One region of the Arthrobacter sp. B055-34 genome, then DNA from elsewhere that is predicted to be linked to it. Evidence: riboswitches for the same ligand, from Rfam matches in the RefSeq annotation. Region 1 holds a riboswitch; each other region holds the start of a gene.

Evidence for each region. Region 1 has a riboswitch for S-adenosylmethionine ahead of AC5RWO_RS14525 (DUF1737 domain-containing protein). Riboswitches for the same ligand answer to the same signal wherever they lie in the genome.
Region 2: another riboswitch for S-adenosylmethionine. It lies ahead of AC5RWO_RS20530 (acyl-CoA dehydrogenase family protein); the one in region 1 lies ahead of AC5RWO_RS14525 (DUF1737 domain-containing protein).
Region 3: another riboswitch for S-adenosylmethionine. It lies ahead of sfnG (dimethylsulfone monooxygenase SfnG); the one in region 1 lies ahead of AC5RWO_RS14525 (DUF1737 domain-containing protein).

What each region holds. Positions count from the first base shown of each region.
Region 1 covers NZ_JBNHFQ010000007.1:122,539-127,749, forward strand. Annotated here, with positions in the region: gene cls (cardiolipin synthase) at 1-907, opposite strand, end outside; gene AC5RWO_RS14520 (aminodeoxychorismate lyase) at 1,063-1,935, shown strand; SAM riboswitch class IV at 2,068-2,182, shown strand; gene AC5RWO_RS14525 (DUF1737 domain-containing protein) at 2,193-2,414, shown strand; gene AC5RWO_RS14530 (rhodanese-like domain-containing protein) at 2,411-2,776, shown strand; gene AC5RWO_RS14535 (O-succinylhomoserine sulfhydrylase) at 2,780-4,024, shown strand; gene AC5RWO_RS14540 (energy-coupling factor transporter transmembrane component T family protein) at 4,147-4,944, opposite strand; gene AC5RWO_RS14545 (ABC transporter ATP-binding protein) at 4,941-5,211, opposite strand, start outside.
Region 2 covers NZ_JBNHFQ010000015.1:50,878-56,088, forward strand. Annotated here, with positions in the region: gene AC5RWO_RS20510 (aliphatic sulfonate ABC transporter substrate-binding protein) at 1-459, opposite strand, end outside; gene AC5RWO_RS20515 (ABC transporter ATP-binding protein) at 600-1,439, opposite strand; gene AC5RWO_RS20520 (cobalamin-independent methionine synthase II family protein) at 1,876-3,087, opposite strand; SAM riboswitch class I at 3,099-3,213, opposite strand; gene AC5RWO_RS20525 (CoA-binding protein) at 3,306-3,722, shown strand; SAM riboswitch class IV at 3,833-3,946, shown strand; gene AC5RWO_RS20530 (acyl-CoA dehydrogenase family protein) at 4,023-5,211, shown strand, end outside.
Region 3 covers NZ_JBNHFQ010000015.1:42,807-48,017, forward strand. Annotated here, with positions in the region: gene AC5RWO_RS20480 (CoA-binding protein) at 1-475, opposite strand, end outside; gene AC5RWO_RS20485 (O-acetylhomoserine aminocarboxypropyltransferase/cysteine synthase family protein) at 472-1,947, opposite strand; gene sfnG (dimethylsulfone monooxygenase SfnG) at 1,947-3,131, opposite strand; SAM riboswitch class I at 3,251-3,345, opposite strand; gene AC5RWO_RS20495 (DUF559 domain-containing protein) at 4,010-4,336, shown strand; gene acs (acetate--CoA ligase) at 4,546-5,211, opposite strand, start outside.

The DNA.
Region 1 (5,211 bases):
TCTCGGTGGCGAAGCCCGGGCCGCTGGGAACCACCTGGCACGTCGTGGGGCCCGGCTCGCGGACCGGTGCCGGCGTGAACAGCTCGCTGCCGAGGGTGTCGTCCGTTTCGCTGGACCAGTCGGTAGCGAACACCACGTTGAGCGCGGTGACGATGGGACCTTCATAGCGGGCCATCAGCTCCACCCACTGCCGTCCAGTCCGCTCGCTGGAGGCGCGGTGGTAGCCGGGCTCGATCAGGTTCTGCGACCCGGTGAAGGCCACCCGTCCGTCCACCACGAGGATTTTGCGGTGGTTGCGCAGATCGATACGGCGCCATTGGCCCCGCACGGGCAGCAGCGGGAGCATGCGTTGCCACTCGATCCCGCTGACCTGCAGCCAGCGCCGGAACTTCCGGTAGCCCTTGATCCGCATGGTGCCGAGGTGGTCGAAGAGCAGGCGGACCCGGACACCGCGGGCCGCGGCCTCCTGCAGGGCCACGAAGAGCTCGTCGGTGACCTCGTCCTTGGCCATGATGTAGAACTGGATGTTGACGAATTCCTCCGCCTTGCGGACGGCGGCGGCCATCGCGGCGATGGAACCCTCGTAGTCCGGATAGAGCTCCACGTGGTTGCTGTCCACCATCGGGAAAGAGCCGAGCGAGCGGTTCAGTTCGGCGGCCGAATGGACCCAGGCGGGGGCATCGCGTTCGCTGCGCGGTTCTTCCATGTCCTGCGTGGCTGCCCAGACCTTCCGGTTAATCTCGGTCTGTTTGGCGATCCGGCGGTCCGAAAGCCGGAAACTGCCGAACATGAAGAACAGGGCCAGGCCGACCAGCGGAATGAAGAAGATGGCCAGCAGCCAGGCCATGGCGGTGGTGGGGCGGCGGTTGCCCGGCACAATGCCCAGCGCAGCGATCCGGATTCCCATGTCCAGTATCGAAGCCACCACGACAACCCAGTCCGGGAACGTGCCCAGACCCGCAAGCGACCACAACACGGCAGCGAACTCCTCCCTTTCCCGCCGGTCCACGGCGCTGTCCTTGTACAGCCTAATGTGCCCGCGCGGCAATCTATGCTGATCCCATGACTGTTTTGGTGTTTCTCGACCCTGCCCTGGAGAACGGGCGCATCGCCGACGCCACAAAGCCGCAGCTGATGGCGACCGATCTGGGCGCCACCCGCGGCGACGGCATTTTCGAATCCCTCCTGGCGGTGGACGGTGTTCCCCGCAAGGTGCAGGCGCACCTGGACCGGCTCGCGTCCTCGGCCCGCATCATGGACCTGGACATCCCGCCGGCCGATGCCTGGGAGCGGGCCATCGCCACCGCCGTCGCCGAACATGCTCCCGTCGAAGAACTGGTGCTCAAACTGCTGGTCACGCGCGGCGAGGAGGGCGCGGGCCGCCCCACCGCGTGGGTGCAGGCCTCGCTTCCCGGCTCCACCGGCAGGGACCAGCGGCAGGAGGGCCTCGACGTGCTGCTGCTGGACCGCGGCTACGACAGCAACATCGCCGAGCGCGCGCCGTGGCTGTTGCTGGGCGCCAAGACCCTCTCCTACGCCGTGAACATGGCCGCCCTGCGCTATGCCAAGGCCAACGGCGCGGACGACGTCATCTTCACCTCCACCGACGGCCTGGTGCTGGAGGGCCCCACCTCTACCGTGCTGATGGCGACCGTGCGCGACGGCGTCCGGAAGCTCACCACGCCGCTGCTCGAAAACGGCATCCTGCCCGGCACCTCCCAGGGCGCCCTGTTCAACGCGGCCGCGGATGCCGGCTGGCAGCTGGGCTATGGGCCGCTGGAACCGCACCATCTGCTGGCGGCCGACGCGGTGTGGCTGGTCTCCAGCATCCGGCTGCTGGCACCGGTCAAGTCCATCGACGGCCAGGCCATCCCGGTGTCGCACGAGATGACGGAGGAACTGACGGCGCTGCTGGCCAAGGGCAGCCGGGAGTAGCCCAGCGCTTCCTGCGGCGGCGAGGGCTGCGGCCTTCCGTCGTCGTAAACCTACGTAACGGTTACCAATGATGACGACGGCGGCGCCCCGGCTTGGGTGCCGGGGACGGCGCCGTGCTACTTTCTTGAGCAGAGTAACGAGGTCCAGCGTCAAGCCCTGACTGTGCTGGCCGGCAACCCTCTTCACGGCGGGGTGCCTCAGGTGACTACTCGGCAGTGTTCATTAGGTTCATTTGCAAGCGTGATCAGGAGTACCCCATGCCCCCGTTGGAACAACCCGTCCAGTCCCCCGTTGACAATGCGGCGGGCAGCCCCCTGCCCTACCGGTTGCTGACCGGGCCGGACGACAGGTCCTTCTGCGCCCGGGTCAGCGCGGCGTTGGCGGAGGGCTACGAACTCTACGGCAACCCCTCGATTGCCTTCGACGGCGAACGCGTCATCGCCGCCCAGGCCGTGGTGCTGAAGGGACACAGCGCATGAGCTACGCCGGAGACCTCACCGTGGAAGAAGCCGTGGAGAAGCTGCGCGGCGGTGCCGTCCTCGTGGACGTCCGCACCGAGACCGAATGGCAGCAGGTGGGTGTGCCCGTGACGAACGACGACGGTGCTCCCGCGCGCTTCATCGAGTGGAACCGGATTGACGGCAGCCGCAATGCCGCGTTCCTCAACGAACTGCAGTCGCTGCGCGGCAAGGAGCTGTTGCTGATCTGCCGTTCGGGGCGGCGCTCCATCGATGCCGCTATCAGCGCCACCGCCGCCGGGCATACCGCGTACAACGTGCTGGGCGGCTTCGAGGCCGCCGGCGGCTGGCAGCAGAGCGATCTGCCCTGGAAGAGGGGCTAGCCGGTGGCGCCCCCGCAGTCTGCCGGCCCGGGGCCGGACCTGGCGGAACTGCGCGCCGGCTGGGACCCGCAGACGAGGGCGGTCCGCGGCGGCCTTGACCGCACGGGCTTCCAGGAAACCTCAGAAGCCTTGTTCCTGACGTCCGGCTACGTTTTTGATTCCGCCGAGGCAGCCGAAGCCTCCTTCAACGGCGAGGTGGAGCGCTTCGTCTACTCCCGCTACGGCAACCCCACGGTCGCCGCCTTCCAGGAACGGCTCCGGCTGCTCGAGGGCGCCGAGGCCTGCTTCGCCACGGCCAGCGGCATGAGCGCCGTCTTCACCGCCTTGGGCGCCCTGCTCGCCGCCGGTGACCGGGTGGTTGCGGCGCGGAGCCTGTTCGGTTCCTGCTTTGTCATTCTCAACGAGATCCTGCCGCGCTGGGGCGTGGAGACGGTCTTCGTCGACGGGCATGACCTCGCCCAGTGGGAGCAGGCCCTCGCCACCCCTGCCGCTGCGGTCTTCTTCGAGTCGCCGTCCAACCCGCTGCAGGAGCTGGTGGACATCCGTGCGGTGGTGGACCTGGCGCACGCCGCCGGGGCGCAGGTGGTGGTGGACAATGTCTTCGCCACCCCGCTGCTGCAGCAGGCAACGGAACTTGGTGCCGACGTCGTTGTTTATTCGGGTACCAAACACATGGACGGGCAGGGCCGCGTTCTTGGCGGCGCCGTGCTGGGCTGCGCGGATTTCATCAACGGCCCGGTCAAGCAGCTGATGCGCCACACCGGTCCCGCGCTGAGCCCGTTCAACGCCTGGACGCTGCTCAAGGGGCTGGAGACGATGTCCCTGCGCGTAAACTATGCCACCGCATCCGCCCTGGAGATCGCCCGCTGGCTGCAGACACAGCCGGCGGTGCGGCGCGTGGTCTACCCGTTCCTCGAGTCGCATCCGCAGTACGAACTGGCGCGCCGCCAGATGAGCGGCGGCGGAACCGTGGTCACGTTTGAACTTGAGCCGGGCGCTGCGAACGGTTCGGATGCCAAGGCCGCCGCGTTCCGGCTGCTGAACTCGCTGACCACCGTGGATATCTCGAACAACCTCGGTGACGCCAAGTCCCTGATCACCCATCCGGCCACCACCACGCACCGCGCGATGGGACCGGACGGACGGGCCGCGATCGGGCTCGGCGACGGTTTTGTCCGGCTGTCCGTGGGGCTGGAAGCCACCGAGGACCTGCTCAAGGACCTGGACCGGGCACTGACTGGCCCGTAGATCCAGGGAGTCGACGAAGGCCCGCGCCTTGTTGCGCCCAGCCGCAATCGAGGAGACAGCTGCGGCCCTTCCCAGAGCTGAAAAGGGCCGCAGCTGACCAGTGGATCGCGGAGGAGCCCGGGTTAGCCGAAGATGAAGTTCCAGGTCCCGGCGGAGACGGCGGCGGTAACGGCCGCCGCCGAGACCAGGGCACCGCCCAGGAAGACCCAGATATCCACCCTGCTGAACGTCGATTCCCGCGCCCAGGTGCGTTGCGCCCCGCCGAAACCGCGGGCCTCCATCGCCACCGCCAGGCGGGTGGCGCGCCGGATGGCCTGGACGATGAGGCCGAAGGCTTGGCCGAGGAACGCCGCGAATTTGGCCAGCGGTTTGTTCTCGGCGCCGACTCCGCGGGCACGGCGGGCCAGTCCCAGGGTCCGCCATTCCTCGACCAGGAGACCCACCAGCCGGAGGCCGGCCAGGGCCCCGAGCACAAACCGGTGCGGCATCTTCAGCTTCTGCGCCAGCGCATCGGCCAGATCCGTGGGGTCGGTGGTCAGCAGCAGGAAGATTCCGGGCAGTGCCACCGCCAGGGACCGCAGCCCGATGGCGACGCCGGAGTTGATGGAATCCTCGGTGAACAGCAGCGGGCCCGCTTCGAAGACCACCGCGCCGGTTTTCTCCGCCAGCAGCGCCGTTCCGTAGGCGCCGACCGCGGCCGCCACCACCAGCGGCCAGCCACGCCTGAATAACGCCCAGGCGCTGATGCCCAGCACGGGCAGCAGCAGCAGTTCCGCAGCCAGCACCACGCCGGCGCTCACCCAGTCCACGCTGAGCATCACCACCACGGTGACCATGGCAACGGCGGCAAGCTTCGAGAGCGGATTTGCACGGGTGAAGGGCGAGGCAGTCAGCCGCGGGGTCATGATGTCCAGGCTCATGCCGCCCTCCCGCCCGCGGCCCGCGCCTGCAGCTGCGCCGTTCCCTCGGCCACGCGCAGGACGTGGCCGTCGAGCGCAGCGGTGAAGTCGCCGTCGTGGGTCACGGACACCACCGCGTGGCCTTCGGCGATCAGGCCGCCGAGCAGCGAGACCAGCTCGGCCCAGGTGTTCGCGTCCTGCCCGAACGTCGGTTCGTCCAGCACCAGGATGTCAGGGCTGGTGGCCAGCATAGTCGCCACGGACAGCCTGCGCTTCTCCCCGCCCGAA
Region 2 (5,211 bases), on a different contig from region 1:
CACGGACTTGCCCTTGAGGTCCTCGACCTTCTCGATGCCGGACTCCGGCAGCGCCACCAGGGCGGACCACTCGGGCTGGGAGTAGAGGTCGATGGTCTTGATGGGCGAGCCGTTCGCACGGGCCAGCAGGGCGGCGGAACCAGCGGTGGAGCCAACATCGACGGCGCCCGAACGCAGTGCCTCGTTGGCCTTGTTGGACCCGGCGGACTGGATCCAGTTGACCTCCACGCCGTCCTCGGCCAGTGTGGCTTCGAGCCAGCCCTTTTCCTTGATGATCAGGCTCAACGGGTTGTAGGTGGCGAAGTCGATGTTCAGGACACCGTCGCCGGCGGCCCCTGCAGCGGCGGTGGCTTCGGAATCCTCGCCGGCCACGCAGCCGGTCAGGGCCAGGGAAGCGGAGGCGGCAACGGCGGCCGCGCCGAAGAGGGAACGGCGGGAAAAGCGGCTGGCAAGCGACATGATTGATCCTTCAAAAGTAGTGCGGAACAGGAGACGATCCGCGGAACACGGGTGTAACGGGCCACAACGGACCCGGCATAGCTCAGGAGAAAACAGGGGAGTACGACGGCGCTACCGGCCGCCGTACCAGCCGGACGGCGTTAGTGGCCGTCGACGCCGAGGCTGGCAAGCAGGGAGCTGCGCATTCGGGCCAGCTCCACGGAACCACGGTCACGCGGGCGGTCGCCGGGGACATCGACGGTACGCACAATGGTGGCGCCGTCGTGCTCTTTGCCGGTTTCCTTGCCCAGCACGATGATCCGGTCGGCCAGTTGCAGGGCCTCGTCGACGTCGTGCGTGACCAGCAGGACGGTGGTCGGTTCGGCGGTGTGGACGTTGAGCAGCAGGTCCTGCATCTTGATCCGGGTCAGCGCATCCAGTGCGCCGAAGGGCTCATCGAGCAGCAGCACGCCGGGGTTGCGGGCGAGGGCGCGGGCCAGCGAGGCGCGCTGGGCCATGCCGCCGGAGACCTCGCGCGGCCGGTGCTTGGCGAACTTGTCCAGCCCCACCAGTTCCAGCAGGCGGGCGACCTTGGACTTGCCCTGCTTCGCGGTTGTGCCTGTGGGCAGGCCGATGGCCACGTTGGCCTGCAGCGTGTGCCAGGGCAGCAGTCGAGGTTCCTGGAAGGCGAACGCGCAGCGCGAATCGATGCCCTGGACCGGCGTGCCGTCGATGTCCACGGAGCCCGCGCTGGGGGCGTCGAGCCCGGCCGCGGCGCGCAGCAGCGTGGACTTGCCGCAGCCGCTGGGGCCGAGGATGGCGAGGACTTCACCGCGCCGGACGTCGAAGTTGATGTCGCGGAGCACGGTGTGGGCGGCGTTCCCGGTGCCGAAGGTGCGGCGCAGCGCGCGGAAGGAAACCGGCAAGGCCGAGGCATGGTGGGCCGGGTCGACGCTGCTGGAAGGGGCCGCCGGCCGCGCGGACGGGATTACTGCAGTCATGAGATCACTCCATCGATCCTGGCAGTAGCACCCTACGGATCAAGCCTTGCGGCGCAGCTTTCGCTTAGCCGTTCCCGTGGCTTGTCACCTCGTTATCGCGGGGAACCAGGGGAGGTTTCCAACGACCAGGGTTGCTGCGGCTTCATCGATCCAGGTCTCTCGGCCGCTCGGGATGGTCAACGCCAACTAAACTGCACGAAAGGCCCATTCGGCAAGGCGGCTGTAACAATCCCGCGTAATAAAGCCGTGCCGGAAAGGGCGATCACCCACCGTCTGCCGGCAGTTTGGCCGCCTAGCCCCTGTCCGGATTGGGCTCTAACCGCCGCGCAGATTGCCCTAACCGCCGTCCACTGTGCAGATAATGCCCTTTCCCGGCGGGCAAAAGGGCATTATCTGCACAGTCAGCGGGAGGCAGCCGAGCAGATTACCGGGGAGGCTACTTCCTGAGGCGCTTGGTGGCGAGGTCCGCGCCCTGGCCCAGCGCCTCCAGCTTGGCGATGGCGATCTGCGGGTGCACGCGCCCGCCCAGGCCGCAGTCGGTGGAGGCGATGACGTTTTCGCGGCCCACCAGGCGGGCGAAGCGCTCAATCCGGTCCGCCACCAGTTCGGGATGCTCGACGACGTTGGTCGCATGGGAGACCACGCCCGGAATGATGGACTTGCCCTCGGGCAGCTTGGTGTCTTCCCAGATGCGCCACTCGTGCTCGTGCCGGACGTTGGCGGCCTCGAAGGAGTACGCGCCGGCGTCGATCTGCAGCACCGAATCGATGATGTCCGCGAACGGGATGTCGGTGGTGTGCGGGCCATGCCAGGAGCCCCAGCAGACGTGCAGCCGGATCTGCTCCTGCGGCAGGTCGCGCAGCGCCCAGTTGGTGGCCTCGACGCGCAGCTGGATGAACTTCAGGTAGTCCTCCAGGCTGGGCTCCGGGTTGATCTGATCCCAGCTCTCCGCCAGGGACGGGTCATCGAGCTGGACCGTCAGGCCAGCGTCGATAATAGCTTTGTATTCCTCACGCATGGCATCGGCGCAGGCGTACAGCAGCTCTTCGTCCGTCTTGTAGTACTCGTTGGCCACGCGCGCGCAGGAACCCGGGGACAGCGCGGCCACGAAACCTTCGGACAGCCCGGCGGCGTCGAGGCCCTTCTTCAGGTTGGTCACGTCCGACTTCACCATGTCATGCCCGGTGTAGGTCAGCGGGCCGGCGATCTTCGGCTGCGTGACGGACTTGCGGTGCGCCAGGATGCCCGACGACGGATCGTTGTAGGCGTCGTTGAACTTCTGCCGGTCGCGGCGGTCCGGGAAGGACGTCAGCACAATGTTGCCGGGCGAGGAGCGGCGCACTTCGGCATCGGCCCAGCGGTCCACATTGGTCGGTTCGAGTCCGCCCAGGCGCGCGAAGGAGTAGTTCCACCAGGCGCCGTAATCAACGGAGCTGGCCATGGCATGCCCGTACTCGCCGTCGTTCGGTATATCGATGCCCAGGTTCCGCTGGCGGGCGACGACGTCGATCACCGACTTCTCGAGCAGGTCCAGGAATTCCGGGGTAATTCCGTTGGCTTCCTTCGACTCGTTGGCGGCCAGCAGCTCGGGCGTCCTGGGTAATGAACCGGCGTGGGTGACGCGGATGTGGTCGGTGTTTGAGGACATGGTGGAGTTCCTTTCCATCGGTCCTGGCAGTAGCACCGTTGCCCGTGTTCAGCCTGATGGCTTGTTCAAGGGGGCGGGTTGCTGCGGCTTCATTGATCCAGGTCTCTCGGCCGCTCGGGATGGGTCCTTCCACTAAATGGCATTTCGAGTTGCCGGCGCAAGTCCGCCAACCGCGCCCCGCCATTCCCGAGTGAATGTGACGCAGGTAGGCTGGCGGCATGGCGCATCAGAATGATCCCGAAGTCATCAAGCGGCTGCTGAGCACCCCGGCGCGCTGGGCCGTGGTAGGCCTCTCCAACAATCCCCGCCGCGTGGCGCTGAGCGTGTCGCGCTACATGATGGACCGGCTGGGCATGGAGATCATTCCGGTCAGCCTCAAGGGCGACGACGTCCACGGGCAAAAGGGGTACAAGAAGCTGGCGGAGATCCCGGGCGAGATCGACGTCGTGAACTGCTTTGTGAACTCGCAGAAGGTCGGTCCCGTGGTGGACCAGGCGATCGAGGTCGGCGCGAAGGCCGTGTGGCTGCAGCTCGGTGTGATCGATGAAGCCGCGGCGGAACGGGCCAAGGCCGCCGGGCTGGACGTTGTCATGGACACCTGCCCGAAGATCGAGGCGCCGTACCTCGGCCTGTAGCGGTGGGCCTGCAGCCGGGCCTGTGTAGCTGCCGGGCGTAGCGGTGCCCGCATTCACATAACTTCATTTTTGTTTGGGGGAGCCTGGCTCCTCGGCATACTGAACTCCAAGATCAAGAGTCCCAACGACAAGCTCTGGCTGGTTGGGCGGCAACCCTCTCCCGTAGTGGGGTGCCCCAGATGAGGATCTGGCCGTGCACAAACCGTGTCCGGCAAGTACGGCCCCCTCCCGGCTGCGTCCCCTTCTTTTGGATTGTTGCGCGCCGCAGGCAGGTGGGAGCCTCTGCCCAAGGAGCACCTCATGACCGACAACGCATTCTCCAAGGCCGCCGCCAAGTACCGGCCGATCTTCGCACGCATCGCCACCGGTGCACTGGACCGTGAACAGGCCCGGGAACTGCCGTTCGAGCAGATCGGTTGGCTGAAGGAAGCCGGCTTCGGCGCCGCGCGCATCCCCACGGAATTCGGCGGGGACGGCCTGAGCTGGGAAGAATTCACCCAGCTGCTCATCGAGCTCGCCGCCGCGGACAGCAACATTCCGCAGGCCCTGCGCGCGCACATCGCTTTGACGGAGGAACACCTTTACCACCATCACCGCGAAGATCGCAGCGTCTGGCTGCAGCGGTTCGCCAACGGCCAGCTGGCCGGCAACGCGTGGACCGAGCCCGGCGCCGGCGGCACGGGCACCGTGCTGGACGAAGCCGGCGGCAAGCTGGTGCTGAACGGGCGCAAGTTCTACACCACCGGCACCATCTTCGCCGACTGGATCGATGTGACGGCCAAGCGCCCGGACGGTTCGGACGTCTCCGTCATCCTCTCCACCAAGACCGCTGGCGTGGAGACCTTCGACGACTGGGACGGCTTCGGCCAGCGGCTTACAGGCAGCGGGACCACGGTGTTCACCGACGCCGAAGTGGACCCGGCCAACGTCTCGGCCTTCGCCGATCGCTTCCCCTACCAGACGGCCCTCTACCAGCACATCCTGCTGGTCAGCCTGGCCGGCATCGCCAAGGCCGTGGTCACCGACGTCGCCGCGAACGTCCGCGAGCGGAAGCGCGTCTTCGGCCACGGCAACGCCCCGCTGGTGCGTAACGACGCCCAGATCCTGCAGGTTGTCGGCGAAATCAGCGCCAAGGCCTACGCCGCGGAAGCCACCACCCTGCGCGTGGCCCAGAGCCTCGACCGGGTCTTCGCTTCAAGATTGCAAAACGACGACGCCGAAAAGGCGGCCAACATCGCCGTCGAACTTGAATCCGGCCAGGCGCAGATTGTGCTGAGCAATCTGGTGCCCGACGCGGCGGGAGCCCTGTTCAATGTGCTGGGTGCATCCTCGACCAGCACGGGCAAGGCGCTGGACCGCCACTGGCGCAATGCCCGCACCGTGGCCACGCACAACCCGTTCATCTACAAGTCGCGGATCGTCGGCGACTGGGAGGTCAACGCTACGGAGCCGCCCTATGTCTGGACCATTGGTGTCGCCGGCGCCGATG
Region 3 (5,211 bases), on a different contig from region 1:
AGATGACTCCGGTATCGAAACCGGCCAGGTGCAGGCCGCCATGGAAGCGTGCATGCTCGATCTTGACGCAGCGGTCCATGACCACATTGAGCCCGGCTGCCTCGGCCTTGGCCGCGACTTCCTCGTGCCAGGAGCCGAGCTGGAGCCAGATGGTCTTCGCGCCCACGGCGATGGACTCATCCAGCACGCCGGGGAGGTCATCGTGCTTGCGGAAAACCTCCACCAGGTCCGGGACCTCGGGCAGGTCCGCCAGCGAGGCGTAGACCGGCTGGCCCAGGATCTCCTTGGCGACCGGGTTCACAAAGTAGACCTTGTACTTGCTCGAGGAGAGCAGGTACGTGGCCACGAAGTAGCTGGCCCGGCTCGGCTTGTCCGAGGCACCGACAATGGCGATGGTCTTGGTGTTGCGCAGGATGTTCAGGCGCTCCGCTGCGGACGGCCCTACCCACTTGCGCTCTGGCGCGGATACGCTCACTTGGCAGCTCCTTCTTCGGCTTCGACGAGATCCTCGACCGACTCGACCACTCGCGTGCCCGGTTCGGTATGTGCGCTGCGGGCCGCCGGAACGGTGCAGGATTCACCGGCATAGGACGGCGACGCGAACTCCGACGTGTCGAAGACGTCGTCTTCATGGTCGCGGCTGGGGCCGTGCTCGGCGCCGGCATGTTGGGACTCGGCCAGGGCCTGGTCCAGATCCCACAGGATGTCCTCGACGTCTTCGAGACCCACGGAAATGCGGATCAGGTCCTCGGGCACGCCGGCGGCCAGCAGCTGTTCGCCGGTCAGCTGCTGGTGCGTGGTCGAGCCCGGGTGCAGGACCAGGGTCCGCGCGTCGCCGATATTGGCAAGGTGGGAGGCCAGCTGCAGGGACTCGATGAACTTCTGTCCGGCAACGCGGCCGCCCTTGACCCCGAAGGAGAACACCGATCCAACGCCCTGCGGGAGGTACTTCCGGCCGCGCTCGTGGTGCGGGTGCGAGGGCAGGCCAGCATAGTTGACCCAGGAGACGCGCTCGTCCGCCTCGAGCCATTCGGCGACCTTGCGGGCGTTCTTCAGGTGCTCGTCCATCCGCTGCGGCAGCGTCTCCACGCCCTGCAGCAGCTGGAACGCGGACTGCGCCGACAGCGACGGCCCGATGTCGCGCAGCTGCTCCGAGCGGAGCTTGGTCAGGAAGCCGTACTCGCCGAAGTTGCCCCACCAGGAGACATTGCCGTACGAGGGCACCGGCTCCGTCATCGTCGGGAACTTGCCGTTGCCCCAGTTGAAAAGACCGCTTTCGACGACGACGCCGCCCAGCGTGGTGCCGTGGCCGCCCAGGAACTTGGTGGCCGAGTGGATGACGATGTCGGCGCCGTGCTCGATCGGACGGATCAGGTACGGCGTGCTCAAGGTGGCGTCGACGATCAGGGGGATCCCGGCGTCGTGCGCTACTTTGGCCAGGCCCTCGAGATCGGCAATGTCGCCGGACGGGTTGGCGACGATCTCCGTGTAGACGGCCTTCGTGTTCTCCTGAACCGCTGCGGCGAAATCCGCCGGATCATTGCTGTCGATGAACGTGGTCTCCACACCGAAGCGGCGCAGCGTGACGTCGAGCTGGGTGATCGTCCCGCCGTAGAGCTTGGACGAGGCCACAATGTGGTCCCCGGCTCCGGTCAGCGCGGCGAAGGTGATGAATTCGGCGGCCATGCCGGAGGAGGTAGCGACGGCGCCGATGCCGCCTTCGAGCGAGGCGATCCGCTCCTCGAATGCGGCCACCGTGGGGTTGCCGATCCGCGAGTAGATGTTGCCGTACTTCTGCAGCGCGAAGAGGTTGGCGGCGTCGTCGGTGTCCTTGAAGACGAAGGACGTGGACTGGTAGATCGGTACGGCGCGGGCACCGTGCTCGGCATCGGGAGTTCCACCCGCATGCAGGGCACGGGTGCGGAAGCCGAATGTGCGTTCAGCCATTAAAGAGTGGCTCCTTCGAAGTTGGTTTCGGGCAGCAGGTCCGTGTTCAGCTCGGTACCGTTCTTGCGGGCCAGGTCTGCCTCGAGTTCGCGGACGATCGGCAGGACGTTGCGGCCAAAGGCCTCGACCTCTTCCTGGAAATGCAGGTAGCAGGTCAGCATCAGGTTCACGCCGATCTTCTTGAACTCCACGATACGTTGGGCAATCTGCTCCGGCGTACCTATAAGTCCTGTCTTGAAGCCGTCGTTGTACTGGACCAGGTCCTCGTAGCTCGAATCGGCCCACATGCCCTTGCCGTCCTTGGTGGAAGCACCGGCTTCCTGGACTGCGGCGCGGAAACCTTCGACGGCGGGGCGGTGTGCCTTCTCCACGATTTCGCGCAGGGTGTCCTTGGCCTCGGTTTCGGTGTCGCGGGCGATGACGAAGCCGTTCAGCCCGAACTTCGGGGTGCGGCCGACGGCGGCTGCGGCGGCCGTGACGCCGGAGATGTTGTCCTCGAAGCCCGCCAGGTCCTTGCCGTTGGAGAAGTACCAGTCGGCGGTGCGGCCGGCGGCGGCCTGGGCGGCGGTGGAGTTGCCGCCGAAGAAGATCTCCGGGTGCGCCCGGCCCGGGACGTCCAGCGGCGCCGGGTTCAGGGTGAAGTTGTTGATGTTGTAGTACTTGCCGGCCTGCGAGTACTCCTGCTCGGTCCACAGGCCGCGCAGCACCCGGATGAACTCCTCGGTGCGGACGTAGCGCTCGTCATGCTCGAGCCACTCCAGGCCGAAGTTCACGAACTCGTCCTTGAGCCAGCCGGAGACAACGTTGACGGCAGCGCGGCCGCCGGAGAGGTGGTCCGCCGTGATGATGAACTTGGCCAGCACGCCGGGATGCCACATGCCCGGGTGGACAGCGGAGATGACCTTGAGCTTTTCGGTGGCGCCGAGCAGGGCCAGCGAGAAGCTGGTGGCCTCGTGCTGCTTGTCCGCGCCGTAGCTGGCGGCGTAGCGGGTCTGGGTCAGGGCGTACTCGAAGCCCGAGTTCTCGGCGATCCGGGCCAGCTTCTTGTTGTAGTCGAAGTCCCAGCTGGTGCGCTGTTCAATGGTGGAAACCACCAGGCCGCCGGAAACGTTCGGGACCCAATAGGCGAATTTCAGCGGGGTTTCGAGATCAGCGATCTGGCTGACCGAGGTGTTGGTGCTCATGGCGAATTCCTTCAAAGTCTGCGCCGCGGCGCGATGTGCGGGAATCCCGGGCAATGACGATCCGTCGGGCGCCAGGCCGGACAGCCTTGCGCCATCCGGATCAAAGATTGCTTGCGCTCTCTCCATCGCTTCTGGCGGTAGCACCTCTCCGGTGGAGTCCGGATGGTTGCTGCGGCGTCAATGAGCCAGATCTCTCGGCCGCTCGGGATGGTCCCGACTATTCTCGCAAGTGTTACCGGCGGCGACCAAGAATATTTAGCCGCATTGCGTTCTCCCGGGAGTTTGCCGAGTGCGCGGGATATCAACAATGTTTTCCACAACTGCGACGAGACTCTGGCCGTGGGACTGCATATCTGGACATCCTCTTGACTATGCAGAACGTGGATCCCATCGCAGAGTATGTGGCACGGTACGGGGGTACGCTCAAAGCCGCGGACTTGGCCAAGGCGGGCTTCGGGTCTTACCGCATCAAGGCAGCCATCGCGCATGGGGACATCGTTGCGCTGAGGAGGGGACTCGTTGGAACGCCAAATGCTGACCCGGTTCTCCGGACTGCGCTGATGCCGGGCGGGTTGCTCACTTGTGTCTCAGCTGCCAAAGAGCTCGGCTTATGGACCATTAAGGATCCGGGCCAAGTGCATGTGTGGACACACAACGGCCGGCACACCGGCCCCTTCGTCAAGCACCGCGGGCAGCTGTTGGGCGAGCGAGGCCCGGGCAATTACGTCTCAGTCCTCGACTGCGTCCTTCATGCCATTCGTTGCCGTCCCCGGCTGGAAGCACTGGTGATTGCAGAGTCGGCAGTGCGACGGAAAGCAGTATCCCGGGATCAACTGTTGGAACTCTTGCCAGGTAGGCGGAACGGTGTCCGGAGGGAAGTGGTTAGCAGCATTGGGGACGATGCCGATTCACCGCTTGAAGTCATTGCCCGGGATCTGTTCCGCACGGCAGGACTTCACGTAGAAACTCAGGTGCAGGTTCGAGGCGTTGGACGCGTGGACATGATTGTCGAGCGATGCCTCATCGTCGAACTGGACGGCTTCGACTTTCACTGGGACCGCGTTTCCTTTCGCAAAGACCGGAAGCGAAACAACGCCGCGGTCCTGAGCGGTTATCCGTCTTTGCGCTATCTGTTCGAGGACCTGGTATTCACGCCGGAGAAAGTCGTGGCCGAGGTGCAAGCGGCAGTTCGTCGAGTGGCCTGAGCCGAGTGATGCGCGAACGATGGATGCTCGAGCCCAAGTTCAAGCGTAACGGTCCATGTTTTGGAACCTGCTCAAGCTGTGACTAGGCATGATCCAGATACTTCCTTCAAAACATGGGCTCGAGCGGGGGCCCGGAGCCCGGTAGCCCAGCCTCGGGGCCGGGGCCGGGGCGTGGGGCCGGCTGCGGTGCCCCACCCCTCGGACCGGGGCTACCGCGCCTCGCAGATCTCCTTGATGTCCGCAATGCAGGGCTCATTCTGCAGGCTCGTGGTGTCGCCCAACGTGCTGCCCTCGAACAGCTGGGTCAGCAGACGCCGCATGATCTTGCCGGACCGGGTCTTGGGCACGTCCGGAACGAACACGATCTCGCGCGGCTTGGCGATCGGCCCGATCTGCGTCGCAACATGCGCTCGCAACTCGGCAGCAGCCGCAGCCTGCTCAACCGTCGGCTCGGCGGCCGTGGACGCAGCGATCAGCGACTTGTCTGCCGGCACCACAAACGCGGTTGCGGCGTGGCCGGTCTTCGCGTCAAACGTGGGGCATACGCCGGCCTCCACCACCGCCGGGTGCGAGACCAGGGCGGACTCGATTTCAATGGTGGACAAGCGGTGGCCGGAAATGTTGATCACGTCATCCGTGCGGCCTAGGATCCAGGTGTCGCCGTCGTCGTCGAAACGCGCGCCGTCGCCAGCCAGGAACCAGCCCTGGTCCGCGTACTTCTCCCAGTAGGAGGTGAAGTAGCGCTCCGGGTTGCCCCATACCGTCCGCGCCATCGAGGGCCCGGTCTTGGTGACCACGATGTTGCCCTGGACGTTCGCGCCCACGCGCGTACCGGCGTCGTCGACAATGTCAGTGGCAACGCCGGGCAAGGCGCG